DNA from 3 places in the Neorhizobium sp. PAMB6630 genome. Region 1 is predicted to be linked to each of the others. Evidence: predicted binding sites of a transcription regulator. Region 1 holds the regulator's gene; each other region holds the start of a gene.
What was found. The regulator LexA, encoded in region 1, represses DNA repair genes until DNA is damaged. The targets are predictions, from matches to a motif close to TGTTCNNNNTGTGTTCNG.
Positions count from the first base shown of each region.

Region 2: AC4CWF_RS17015 (YifB family Mg chelatase-like AAA ATPase) is a predicted target of LexA. The motif match lies at 1,382-1,399, and genes of this name have one in related genera.
Region 3: AC4CWF_RS01070 (helicase-related protein) is a predicted target of LexA. The motif match lies at 1,805-1,822, and genes of this name have one in related genera.

Region 1 covers NZ_CM177836.1:2,002,642-2,006,922, forward strand. Annotated here, with positions in the region: gene AC4CWF_RS09425 (ComEC/Rec2 family competence protein) at 150-1,982, shown strand; gene lexA (transcriptional repressor LexA) at 1,963-2,682, opposite strand; gene AC4CWF_RS09435 (VOC family protein) at 2,852-3,718, shown strand; gene kdsA (3-deoxy-8-phosphooctulonate synthase) at 3,721-4,281, shown strand, end outside.
Region 2 covers NZ_CM177836.1:3,568,076-3,572,356, reverse strand. Annotated here, with positions in the region: gene AC4CWF_RS17025 (YraN family protein) at 1-289, shown strand, start outside; gene gshB (glutathione synthase) at 361-1,311, shown strand; gene AC4CWF_RS17015 (YifB family Mg chelatase-like AAA ATPase) at 1,486-3,018, shown strand; gene AC4CWF_RS17010 (LysE family translocator) at 3,080-3,691, opposite strand; gene AC4CWF_RS17005 (DUF3313 domain-containing protein) at 3,957-4,281, shown strand, end outside.
Region 3 covers NZ_CM177836.1:240,837-245,117, forward strand. Annotated here, with positions in the region: gene AC4CWF_RS01050 (beta-ketoacyl-ACP reductase) at 1-635, shown strand, start outside; gene AC4CWF_RS01055 (YMGG-like glycine zipper-containing protein) at 757-1,011, opposite strand; gene AC4CWF_RS01060 (DUF3309 family protein) at 1,054-1,209, opposite strand; gene AC4CWF_RS01065 (hypothetical protein) at 1,376-1,582, opposite strand; gene AC4CWF_RS01070 (helicase-related protein) at 2,002-4,281, shown strand, end outside.

The DNA of each region.
Region 1 (4,281 bases):
TTTCTGCCTATTTTCAAGGCATCGGCGCTGTCGGCTTTTTCTATGGGGCGCCGCAAAAGGTCGGCATCGGCACGCATGAAAACTGGTCGACCCGCATCCTTGGCAAGCTGTTTGAACTGCGAAGCGAGATCGGAACCCGCATCCGCGCCGTGGTTCCCGGCGATGCCGGGGCTTTCGCCGCCGCCATCGTCACCGACGAGCGCCGCGCCATCTCGGAAAAAACCATCGAGGCGCTGCGGGTCGCGGGGCTTGCGCATATCGTGGCGATCTCCGGGCTTAACATGGCGCTGGCCGCCGGCATCTTTTTTGTCGGCGCACGAATGGTGTTCAGCCTGTTTGCCGGCTTTGCGCAGCGGTTTCCCGTCAAGAAGATCGCAGCCATCGGCGCGCTGGCCATGGTGACGGCCTATTATCTCATTTCCGGTTTCGGTGTTTCGGCCGAGCGCGCCTATGTGATGATGGTGATCATGCTGGCCTCGGTGCTGTTCGACCGTCCGTCGATCAGCCTGCACAATGTGGCGCTCTCGGCGCTCGTCATCCTGGTCCTGACACCCTCGGCGGTGCTGGGGCCCAGTTTCCAGATGTCATTTTCCGCAACGGCCGCACTTGTGGCCGGTTACGCCGCCTGGTCGAGCCTCCATGGCGATCCGCATGATCCGCTTGCCGCGCGACGTCCGGCACTGCTTGCCGCTACAGCCGCTCTATCCAGCATGGTCGCCGGCGTGGTGCTGACCTCGCTCATCGGCGCACTCTCCACCTCGATCTTCTCTGTTTCCCACTTCCACCGCGTCGCCACTTATGGCCTTGCCGGCAATCTCGCGGCCATGCCGATCATATCGCTGATCGTCATGCCCTTCGGCATGCTTGCCATGCTGCTGATGCCGTTCGGGCTGGAGGCGCCGTTCCTGAAACTGATGGGTTTTGGCGTTGAGCTGGTTATCTCCGTTGCCGAGACGGTGGCGGGTTGGGGAGGAGACGCCCCGGTCGGGCGACAGCATGGCTGGTTCCTGCCCATAGCCTCGTTCGGCTTTCTGATTCTGGTCCTCCTGCGCACACGGCTAAAACTGCTCGGCCTGCCGGTCATGGCCGCGGCACTCATTTTGTCGTTCTGGCCTGACGATGCCGCACGGCCAAGCCTGCTGGTTTCGGAAGATGCAAGCCTCGTCGCCCTCATCGACGGACAGACGGCCGCCACCAACCGCAGGACACCGCCCGATTTCATCTATCGCCAGTGGCAGAATGCGCTCATCATCGACAAGACGCTTGCGCCGATCATGCCCCGACGTAACACTGCGGCAAAACCGCAAGACTTGCCCCCCGGCACCTCCAAGAGCGCCCATGCACAGCCCGGCGTCGATGCAGCACACAACCGCCAGACGGGAGCCGATGCAGACACGCCCGAAACAGAGATCGCCACAGACATCCGCGCGGTCGTTCCCGAGGAAGGACACAAGCCAAGCCCATCAGACGCTGACGCGATTCACTTGAACTCTGGCCGAACCGAGACAGGCGTTTCCCCCCGAAAGCCACCAGATCCGCCCTTGACCAAACAGGAGTTGCGAGAGGCTGCCACCGCCATGGACAAAGCCCTGACCAGCGCTCCTCCCGGTCAATTCACCTGCATTGCCGGTCTCGGCTGTTTTGCCCGTTCGCTGGAAAAGGTGCGAATCGCCACCATCGAGGACCCGCGTTATGCGGGAACCGCCTGCGATACGGCCGACGTGGTGATTGCCGCCCGTGCCCGATTCGAAACCTGCCGCTCCGGCGCGCTGATGCTCACTCTGACGACGCTGCGCAAGACAGGAGCCCTCGAAATCCGCTTTGCTGGCAGCACCCGCCTCGCTGACTGGACGGCGAGTGGCGCCAGCATCGGCAACAAACGCCCCTGGAGCATCCACCGAACCTATGATTGGCGGCAGCGCATCTTTGACGAGACGCTGCCGCAACCGGTTGTCGAACTGCTCAGTGATAGCGGCGGATGAGACCGACGAGCTTGCCCTGAATTTTCACCCGGTCCGGCCCGAAGATGCGGGTCTCGTAAGCGGGGTTCGCCGCTTCAAGCGCAATCGAGGCGCCCTTGCGGCGAAAACGCTTCAACGTCGCTTCCTCGTCATCGACAAGCGCCACGACGATATCACCGGGCGTGGCCGTGCTGCCATTGCGGATGATCACCGTGTCGCCATCCATGATGCCGGCTTCGATCATTGAATCGCCCTTTACCTCCAGCGCGTAATGCTCGCCGGTGCCCAGCATCTCAATCGGCACGCTGATGGCATGGGTATTGTTCTGGATAGCCGAAATCGGCACGCCGGCAGCAATACGTCCCATGACGGGAACGGTGGCAGAGCCGGTATATTCTTCGACAGCCGGAGCTGGCGGGGCAGGGCGTGTGGCCGGCGGCTTGCCGAGGCTGCCTTCGATGACGCTGGGCGAAAACCCGCGACGCGGCTGGGCCGGCGGCGAATAGGATTCCGGCAGCTTGATCACCTCAAGCGCCCGCGCCCGGTTCGGCAGCCGTCGAATGAAGCCACGCTCCTCAAGCGCGGTAATCAGGCGGTGGATGCCTGATTTCGACGCCAGATCGAGGGCATCCTTCATCTCGTCGAAGGAGGGCGGTACACCGGATTCCTTCATCCGTTCGTGAATAAACAGGAGCAGTTCCTGCTGTTTGCGTGTGAGCATGAAGACAACCTCGAAGTGGAAACAAATCCAGAACAGACACTATATGTTCCATATGTGTTCCGCAAGCCCTCAAAAGCCGGGGATAAAACACCGATTGCTGAGAGCGTGCGGGATATTCAAGCGCTTATCCGGCGCTACACTGCGGCCCGCATCGTCCAAGGAGAGAATCATGGCCCGCCCGCTTGATCATATTGTCATGCCCGTCCGCACACTTGCGGTGGCGCGCCAGCGGCTGGGGACGCTCGGCTTCACCGTGGCGCCGGATGCGCAGCATCCGTTTGGGACGCAGAATGCCTGCGTGTTTCTCTCCGATGGTCTGTATCTGGAGCCATTGGCGATCCGTGACCGTGCTGCTGTCGAACGCACGGCAGGAGAGGGCAATGTGTTTACCGGGCGAGATCTCGCCTTCCGTGCCGCCTGCGGGGACGATGGATTTTCTGGTCTGGTGGTTGCTTCGCCGGATGCCGATGGAGACCACGCGCGGTTTGTCGCAGCGGGTCTCTCCGCCGGCGAGATCCTTGAATTTTCCCGGGCGGCGCTGACGGCGGACGGACATGAGGTGATCGCGCGCTTCAGGCTGGCCTTCGCCGAAAGCGGATCTCCCGAATTTATCCTGTTCGCCTGCGAGCGGCTTAATCCCTTGCCGGCCGACCGGGCGCATCTGGAGCGGCATCAAAACGGTGTCGTTGGATTACGCGGCGTGTGGCTTGCCGCAGATGATACGACCGCTGCGCTGCCGGTTCTTGAGACGGTATTGGAAACCAAAGCCGTCACGGATGCCTCGGGTCATGTCTTTCAGGCGCCGAATGGACATGTTGTGCTGTCGTCGCGGCAGGGAGTTGCGGACGAACTCGGCATTGATCTGTCCCCGTCAGCCGGCGGGCTTTGTGGTGCCGCGGTGGTGTTTGCCACACCGGATCTTGCCGTGACAGCAGATTGCCTTGCTGCTAATGACGTGGCCTTTAAGAAAAGAGGCACGCGCATCGTCGTTGCCGCAGCCCCCGGTCAGGGCGCTGCTTTCGTGTTTGAGGAGTGATCATGGCCGTCACAGCCAATGCAGAGGTATCCGTCGGCGAGGGTTCGGCCCGCGTCGTTTTTTCAAACACCGGCCGCCTGTCGCTGATCGCCGGCCCCTGCCAGATGGAAAGCCGCGACCACGCCTTTATGATGGCCGGCGCCGTCAAGGAAATCTGCGATGATCTTGGCATCGGTCTTGTCTACAAATCCTCTTTCGACAAGGCGAACCGCACCTCGATTGCGGGCAAGCGCGGCATCGGGCTCGAGACGGCCATGGAGATCTTTTCTGATCTGAAGGCCGAGTTCGGCTTTCCGGTGCTGACCGATATTCACACGGAAGAACAATGCGCCGTGGTGGCTGAGACGGTGGATATCCTGCAGATCCCTGCATTCCTCTGCCGGCAGACGGATCTTCTAATTGCGGCGGCAAAAACGGGGCGCGTCATCAACGTCAAGAAGGGCCAGTTCCTGGCCCCCTGGGACATGAAGAACGTGCTGGCGAAGTTCACCGAAAGCGACAATCCCAATGTGCTTCTGTGCGAGCGCGGGGCGTCGTTCGGGTATAACACGCTTGTGTCCGAC
Region 2 (4,281 bases), 1.6 Mb from region 1:
CCTGCTGGCCAAGGGCTACCGCATCTTGGGCCTTCGGGTGCGCACGCCTGTTGGCGAAATCGACATCGTGGCGCGCAAGGGCGACCTTGTCGCCTTTGTCGAAGTGAAGGCGAGACGGCTTGAGACGGCGGCCGTTGATGCCGTCGGCGGGTTCTCGCAGCAGCGCATCAGGGCGGCAAGCGACCTGTGGCTCTCTCGCCGCAGCGATGGGCACACTCTGTCGCAACGGTATGACATCATTGCCGTCAGGCCGTGGCGGATCCCCCGTCATTTCCCGGATGCGTTTTGAAAACCGCAAGCCCGTTGCCATTGAAGGTTCGCCGTCCTACATCAGGCAGGCAATTTGACAAGGGGCAGGGTATGGCCAAGATCCGCAAAGTCGCGTTCCAGATGGACCATGTGTCCAGCATCAACATCGCGGGTGATTCCACCTTCGCCATCGCGCTGGAAGCGCAGGCGCGCGGTTATGAGCTTTACCACTATACGCCCGACCGGCTGACCATGCGCGACGGCCGCATTTTCGCGGCGATCGAGCCGATGAGCCTGCGCGATGAAAAGGGCAACCATTTTACGCTCGGCGAACGCGAACGCGTCGATCTCTCGACGATGGACGTCATCCATCTGCGCCAGGATCCGCCTTTCGACATGGGTTATATTACCTCCACCCATCTGCTGGAGCGGCTGCATCCGAAGACGCTGGTGGTGAACGATCCGGCCTGGGTGCGCAATTCGCCGGAAAAGATTTTTGTCACCGAATTTGCCGACCTGATGCCGCCGACGCTGATCTCGCGCGATGTCGGCGAAATCACGCGCTTCCGCGACGAGATCGGCGATATCATCCTGAAACCGCTTTATGGCAATGGCGGCGCCGGCGTGTTTCATTCCACCCGCGACGACCGCAATTTCACCTCGCTGCTCGAAATGTTTTCGCAGATGTATCGCGGCGAACCCTTTATTGCGCAAGGTTATTTGCCGGCCGTGCGCAAGGGCGACAAGCGCATTCTGCTTGTTGACGGCAAGCCCGTCGGCGCCATCAACCGGGTGCCGGCCGAGCATGACGCGCGCTCCAATATGCATGTCGGCGGGCGCGCGGAAGCGACCGAACTCACCGCGCGCGAAGAGGAAATCTGCGCCCGCATCGGGCCGGCCCTTCGCGAACGCGGCTTCCTCTTTGTCGGCATCGACGTCATCGGCGACTTCATGACGGAGATCAACGTGACCTCGCCGACGGGCATCCGCGAGGTGAAGAAATTCGGCGGTGCCGATGTTGCAGCTCTGTTGTGGGACGCTATCGAAGAAAAGCGCGCCTGACCACGCGCCTGTTCTCCTTTGTTCCCATTCCTGAAATACAGAAAAATCTAATACAGTAGCCGGATAAAATTGTTCCGCGAATGTTCTTGTTTTAGTCCCGTGATTGTGTTTGATTGTATTTAGGCGCCACAACAACTTCAGTGAGTGGAACACGGGCGCACAAGGGGCAGGGGCATGGTGGCGCGCGTCAGCACGGTGGCGTTCCAGGGCATAGAGGGCGTGCCTGTGGATGTGCAGGTCATGGTCGGCCCCGGCAAGCTGGGAATGCATATCGTCGGCCTGCCGGACAAGGCGGTGGCCGAAAGCCGGGAGCGGGTGCAGGCAGCGCTTCACGCGTCCGGCCTTGCACTTCCGCCAAAGAAGATCACCATCAATCTGGCGCCGGCGGATCTTCCGAAGGAAGGTTCGCATTTCGATCTGCCGATCGCTCTGGGGTTGATGGCGGTGCTCGGCGCCATTCCGGCCGAGGCTCTCTCCGGTTACGTCGTGCTGGGTGAGCTGAACCTGGATGGAACTCTTGCCGCCGTTGCCGGCGCGCTGCCGGCAGCCATTGGCGCCAATGCGCAGGACAAGGGCCTGATCTGCCCCTTCGACAGCGGCGCGGAAGCGGCCTGGGCTGGCAGCGGCATTGATATTCTGGCGCCGCGCAGCCTGATTGCGCTCGCCAACCATTTTCGTGGCACGCAGGTTTTGTCGCGACCGCAGCCGGCGGTGCGGGCCGCACCCGCCAACCTGCCGGATCTCGCCGACATCAAGGGCCAGGAAAGTGCCAAGCGGGCGCTGGAAGTGGCAGCCGCCGGCGGCCACAACCTCTTGATGGTTGGCCCGCCCGGTTCGGGAAAATCGATGCTGGCAGCGCGGCTTCCCTCCATCCTGCCGCCGCTTTCGGCTGTGGAACTGCTCGAAGTGTCGATGATCCATTCGATCGCCGGCCAGCTTTCCGGCGGCAAGCTCTCCGACCGCCGACCGTTTCGCACACCGCATCATTCGGCCACCATGGCAGCGCTTGTCGGCGGCGGGCTCCGGGCAAAGCCGGGCGAGGCCTCGCTGTCGCATCACGGCGTACTTTTTCTCGACGAATTTCCGGAATTTTCGCCGCAGGTGCTGGACGCGCTGCGCCAGCCGCTGGAAACCGGCGAATGCGTGATCGCACGCGCCAACCACCGCGTCACCTATCCCGCCGCCATCCAGTTGGTGGCGGCCATGAACCCGTGCCGCTGCGGCATGGCGGGCGAGCCGGGTCACACCTGCGCCCGCGGGCCGCGCTGCGTCAGCGATTACCAGAACCGTATCTCCGGGCCGCTGATGGACCGCATCGATATCCGCATCGACGTGCCCTCGGTCTCGGCTGCCGATCTCATCCGTCCGCGCCCTGCCGAAAGCAGCGCGACAGTTGCGGCGCGTGTTGCTGCGGCCCGCAACCGCCAGCGCGACCGCTTCGCAGAAGCCGGCCTTCCGTTGATCGGCACCAATGCCCGCTGCTCGACGGCGCTGATCGAACAGTTTGCCGAACCGGATGCCGGGGGCTTGCAGCTTTTGCGGGATGCGGCCGAAAAACTCAAATTTTCAGCCCGCGGTTATCACCGGGTGCTGAAGGTTGCCCGCACGCTTGCCGATCTCGACGGTCAGGAGCGGGTGGGACGCATTCATCTCGCCGAAGCCATTTCCTACCGGATTGCCGGCGAACGGCTGACGGCAGCGGCCTGAGGCGACAACGGCACGCCACATCGGAGAGGATGCCGGCGAGGGGATGGGCGGATTTTTATGATCAGCGGGCGGCGATATAGGCGGCAGTGCCAGCCAGGATGCTTGCGGCGGAACGGTTGAGAAGCATCAGCGCTGTTGGTTTCTTCAGGAGGATGCGGGCCTTGGAGGCAAGCAGGATATAGGGAATGAGAACCGCCATCAGCACGACGAAGGTGAGGGCGACAAGGGCTGCGTAGTCGGTCGCGCCAATCTGCGTGAGGGGGATGAGTGTGGGCACCAGCGCCACATAGAACAGCATGGTTTTCGGGTTTCCGAGCGTCACCAGCAGACCGGACAGGAAGGAAAGGCCAAGGCCGGGCGCCGCCTTGGCGACAATATCCTGCGCCAGAAGGCCGGCAGTCCAGAGTTTCCAGGCGATATAGATCAGGTAGACCGCGCCGGCATATTTGAGGATCAGAAACGGGGTCGTAAAATTCTGCGCAACGATGGCAAGGCCAAGGATGACCGCCGTCAGATAGACCAGATCGCCGAGAATGAGGCCGAGTCCCATGAAGAAGGTCGGGCGAAAGCCAGATCCCAGCGCGCGGGCAACGATTGCCGTCATGCCCGGGCCGGGAATGGCAGCGGCGACGAAGAGCGCAGCGGCATAAGTCAGCAGGGTCGTCAGTGTCATGAAAGGCCTCCCACCCGTTTATGCCTGATCACCGACCGGCGGGTATCTGTCAAGGATGACGCCGCATCTGCCACGGCACTTCCCACGTATGCCGCCCCGAAAAAAGCCAAATGTTGATGCGTAGAAGCGAGTAAATTGCGGTACTAATTAGTACTTGCATCGGTCACCTCCGGAAGGGCGAGGCCTTGCAGGCGGCTGCCGGGACCTCATGCTGGTTTCCGATGCGCAAACTTGTCTTCAAACGCCGTCAACAAGGTAAATTTTAATGGCCTCCGTTTCCGCTGCAATCGCGTGCCGCTCCAAGCTTCCACTTGCGCTTCCCCCTTACTCGCCGGCTGCTTTATCCCTTGCCGTTCTCAGCTTCGCCATTGCCGGATGTAGTTCTGTGCCGTTGACAGAGGCGGGCTCGTTATCGTCCTACAGCCGCCTTGGCCCGGTGGAGGGGCGCATAGCCAAATCTCGCAGCTTTGCCGATGGGCCGGCGCTTCTTTCGGCAACATCGGTTGCCATCCTGCCCGCCACGGTTTCTCCGGCCGCCGCTGCCAGGGTGAACGATCCCGCTCAGGAAAAACTGGTTTCGAATGCGCTTG
Region 3 (4,281 bases), 1.8 Mb from region 1:
CAAATTATGCCGGCAATGACGAACGTGCCAAAGCCTTCGAGGCGGAGACGGGCATTCCCGTTTTCAAATGGGATGTTTCATCCTACGAGGCCTGCGCCGAGGGGATTGCGCAGGTCGAGGCGTCGCTTGGCCCTATCGACGTGCTGGTCAACAATGCCGGCATTACCCGCGACGCCATGTTTCACAAGATGACGCCTGGGCAGTGGAGCGAGGTGATCAACACCAACCTCACCGGCCTCTTCAACATGACGCATCCTGTCTGGAGCGGCATGCGAGACCGTGGTTTTGGTCGCGTCATCAACATCTCCTCGATCAACGGCCAGAAGGGCCAGATGGGGCAGGCCAATTATTCGGCGGCCAAGGCTGGCGATATCGGCTTTACCAAAGCGCTGGCGCAGGAGGGGGCCGCCAAGAACGTCACCGTCAACGCCATCTGCCCGGGTTATATCGGCACAGAGATGGTTCTGGCTGTTCCCGAGCGTGTGATGAACGAACGCATCCTGCCGCAGATCCCGGTCGGACGGCTGGGCCAGCCGGAGGAAATTGCGCGTTGCGTGGTGTTTCTCGCGTCCGACGATGCCGGTTTCATCACCGGGGCAACGCTCAGCGCCAATGGCGGGCAATATCTCGCCTGACACGTTTTTGCGTGGCAGACTGGTTTGCGTGGGGGACTGGCTCCACGGAGGCAAAACGACAGACAAAACAAAACCGGCGCGGATCTCCGCGCCGGTTTTGCATATGATGGATTGGCAGTCTTTAGCGGCAGCGGGCTTCGTAGTTGCGGCCATAGCGGTCGCGATAGACGCAGTAACCCTGGCGCTTCTGCGATTCGCCGATGGCAGCGCCCACAAGGCCACCGCCGACGGCGCCCACGGCTGCACCACCCCAGCTGTTGGTGACGAGGCCGCCGATGACGGCACCGGAGCCGGCGCCGATGGCCGTGCCTCTCTCGGTCGATGTGCAGGATGCGAGCATGCCCATAACGGCTGCGACGGCCAAAATCTTCTTCATGGTGTGGTTCCTTCCCTTATTCGGTTCGACGGTTCTTGAAACTTAGATTCTGCCCATCAGGAGCAGGATGAGCAAAATCACCACGACGAGGCCAAGACCGCCGGATGGCCCATAGCCCCAGCTCCGGCTGTAGCCCCAGTTGGGAAGCGCGCCGAGAAGAAGAAGGACGAGGATAACGAGCAGGATTGTCCCGAGCATGTGGTGGTCTCCGATGCACAAAAGCATTTGATTGTGCGACGAAAACGCGGATCTTCATTTTTTGTTCCATGCGCTGCAAAGCGATCGGACAAACAGAAATCCTGATCCCCGATCCGAAAGGGGAAAACTGCCGCATGCTACGGCGACAGGCGCATGGCTCGGAATGTTAGCGGATGAAACGGCGCGCAGCCCAGACAAGGACGAGGCCCGCAACGGCCAGCAGGCCGCCACGCAGGATCCACGGTGTCTGGTTGATCATGAAGCTTTCAGCCGGATAGGGGAAGAGGCCTGTCCCCTGCGCCATCCACAGGACCCCCATGAGGATCGCGAGAACACCAATCACGGTGAGGAGAAGTCTAAGGACGGCCATCATGGCGAAACTCCGTCTGGTCCTCGCAAAATGGCAGGACTTGCAGCACGCGGCGAACTTTTTGGCGCCGGCTTCAGCCTCAAGCGGATGCCAGCGCTCGACCATCCGTCCGATATGGGCGGCTGTCAAGCAAAGCGACAGGCGGCCACTCAATCCTGGGGTTCGCAATGTCAACAGCAGGCGAACAAAGGATGAATCGGCGCCAGTCGCGATTCGTCGCCGATTCGTTCGCAGCGTGTTCCTGCCCTGAACGACGTCATGGCGCACAAATTGGCGTTTCGCCAAGAATTTCGACCCAAAACGAAGAGTGCGGCGTCTTGTGGCTTGCCTTATCCGCGTGGGATCGCCATGTGTTCGCTGGATGCGCTCCGCCGAGCTGCATCCGGACACGATGCGCGGATAATGCTTTGAATTCCCAGCCCATGATCTTGAGCGGTCGCGGTGTTACCGCGGTCCTCGGCCCGACCAATACCGGCAAGACCCATTACGCCATCGAGCGGATGGTGGCGCATGGTTCCGGTGTGATCGGCCTGCCGCTTCGCCTTCTGGCGCGCGAGGTCTATACGCGCGTGGTGGAAAAGGTCGGCGCAAAACATGTGGCCCTCGTCACCGGCGAGGAAAAGATCTCTCCTCCCAATGCCCGCTTTTCCGTCTGTACCGTGGAAGCCATGCCGCGCGAGACGAAGGCCGCCTTTGTCGCTATCGACGAGGTGCAGCTCGCTGGCGATCTGGAACGCGGACATATTTTTACCGACCGCATTCTGCATTTGCGTGGCCGCGAGGAAACCCTTTTGCTTGGCGCCGGCACTATGCGCCCCATCCTCGAAAAGCTGTTGCCCGGCATCACGGTTGTCGAGCGTCCGCGCCTGTCGACATTGTTTTATGCCGGCCAGAAGAAGATCACCCGCCTGCCGCAGCGCACGGCCATCGTCGCCTTTTCGGCAGACGAGGTTTATGCGATCGCGGAACTGATCCGGCGTCAGCGCGGCGGGGCGGCGGTGGTGCTGGGCGCACTCAGCCCCCGCACGCGAAATGCGCAGGTGGGCCTCTATCAGGCCGGCGATGTGGAATATCTGGTCGCGACCGATGCGATCGGCATGGGCCTCAACCTCGATGTCGATCACGTTGCCTTTGCGCAGGATCGCAAGTTCGACGGTTATCAGTTCCGCAATCTGAATGCCGGAGAGATGGGCCAGATCGCCGGCCGTGCCGGCCGTCACCTGAAGGACGGCACGTTTGGCGTGACGGGCCAGGTGCAACCGTTCGACGACGAGCTTGTGGAGCGCATCGAGGGCCATCACTTCGACCAGGTAAAGGTGCTGCAGTGGCGCTCCAAGCAGCTGGATTTTTCCTCGCTGCGCGACTTGCGCGCGAGTCTCGATATAGCGCCGGTCATTGCGGGGCTGACCCGAGCCCTGCCGGCAACCGATAGTCAGGCGCTGGATTATCTTGCCCGCTACCCGGAAATCCGGGATGCTGCTACAACGCCAGAGCGAGTGGAAAAACTGTGGGAAGCCTGCGCGCTTCCCGATTATCGCCGCATTACACCGGCTCAGCATGCCGATCTGATCTCCACACTGTTTTCAGATCTGGTGCGCCATGGCACGGTAAACGAAGATTTTATGGCCGAGCAGGTGCAACGCGCCGATCGGACCGATGGGGAAATCGATACGCTTTCTGCGCGTATCGCCCAGATCAGAACTTGGACCTATGTATCCAACCGTCCGGGTTGGCTGGCGCATCCGACACACTGGCAAGAAAAGACGCGAGAAATCGAGGACAGGTTGTCGGACGCGCTACATGAAAGGTTGACGAAACGCTTTGTTGATCGCAGGACATCTGTGCTCATGAAGCGCCTGAGAGAGAATGCGATGCTGGAAGCTGAAATCAGTGTGAATGGGGATGTCTTCGTCGAGGGACACCACGTCGGTCAATTAGCCGGTTTCCGGTTTACGCCCGTCTCCGGGACCGAAGGTCCGGATGCGAAGGCGGTGCAGGGGGCAGCGCAGAAGGCGCTGGCGCTGGAATTCGAGGCGCGCGCTGCGCGTCTTTATGCCTGCGGCAACAGCGACCTCGTCGTCGGGTCCGATGGCACGGTGCGTTGGCTGGGTGACCCCGTCGCCCGTCTCGCTGCGGCCGATCACATCATGCATCCGCGCCTCATTATGCTTGCCGATGAACAGTTGACCGGCAATGCACGTGACCATGTGGCCGCGCGCCTGGAACGCTACGTCAACCATCATATTGCAACGGTGCTGAAGCCGCTCGACGATCTCTCGCGCGCCGAAGACCTGCAGGGCCTTGCCAAGGGCCTCGCTTTCCAGCTGGTCGAAAATCTCGGCGTGCTGTTCCGTCGTGATGTGGCAGACGACGTCAAGACGCTCGATCAGGATGCGCGCGCTTCGATGCGCCGTTACGGCATCCGCTTTGGCGCCTACCACATCTTCATGCCGGCACTTCTGAAGCCGGCGCCGGCCGAACTGATCACGCTCCTCTGGGCGTTGAAGAACGACGGCCTCGACAAGCCCGGTTACGGCGACCTCATTCCGGCGCTGGCCGCCGGCCGCACGTCTGTGGTCACCGATCCGACCTTCGAGCGCAATTTCTACAAGCTGGCCGGTTTCCGTTTCCTCGGCAAGCGCGCCGTGCGCGTCGATATTCTCGAGCGCCTCGCCGATCTCATCCGTCCGCTCCTGCAGTGG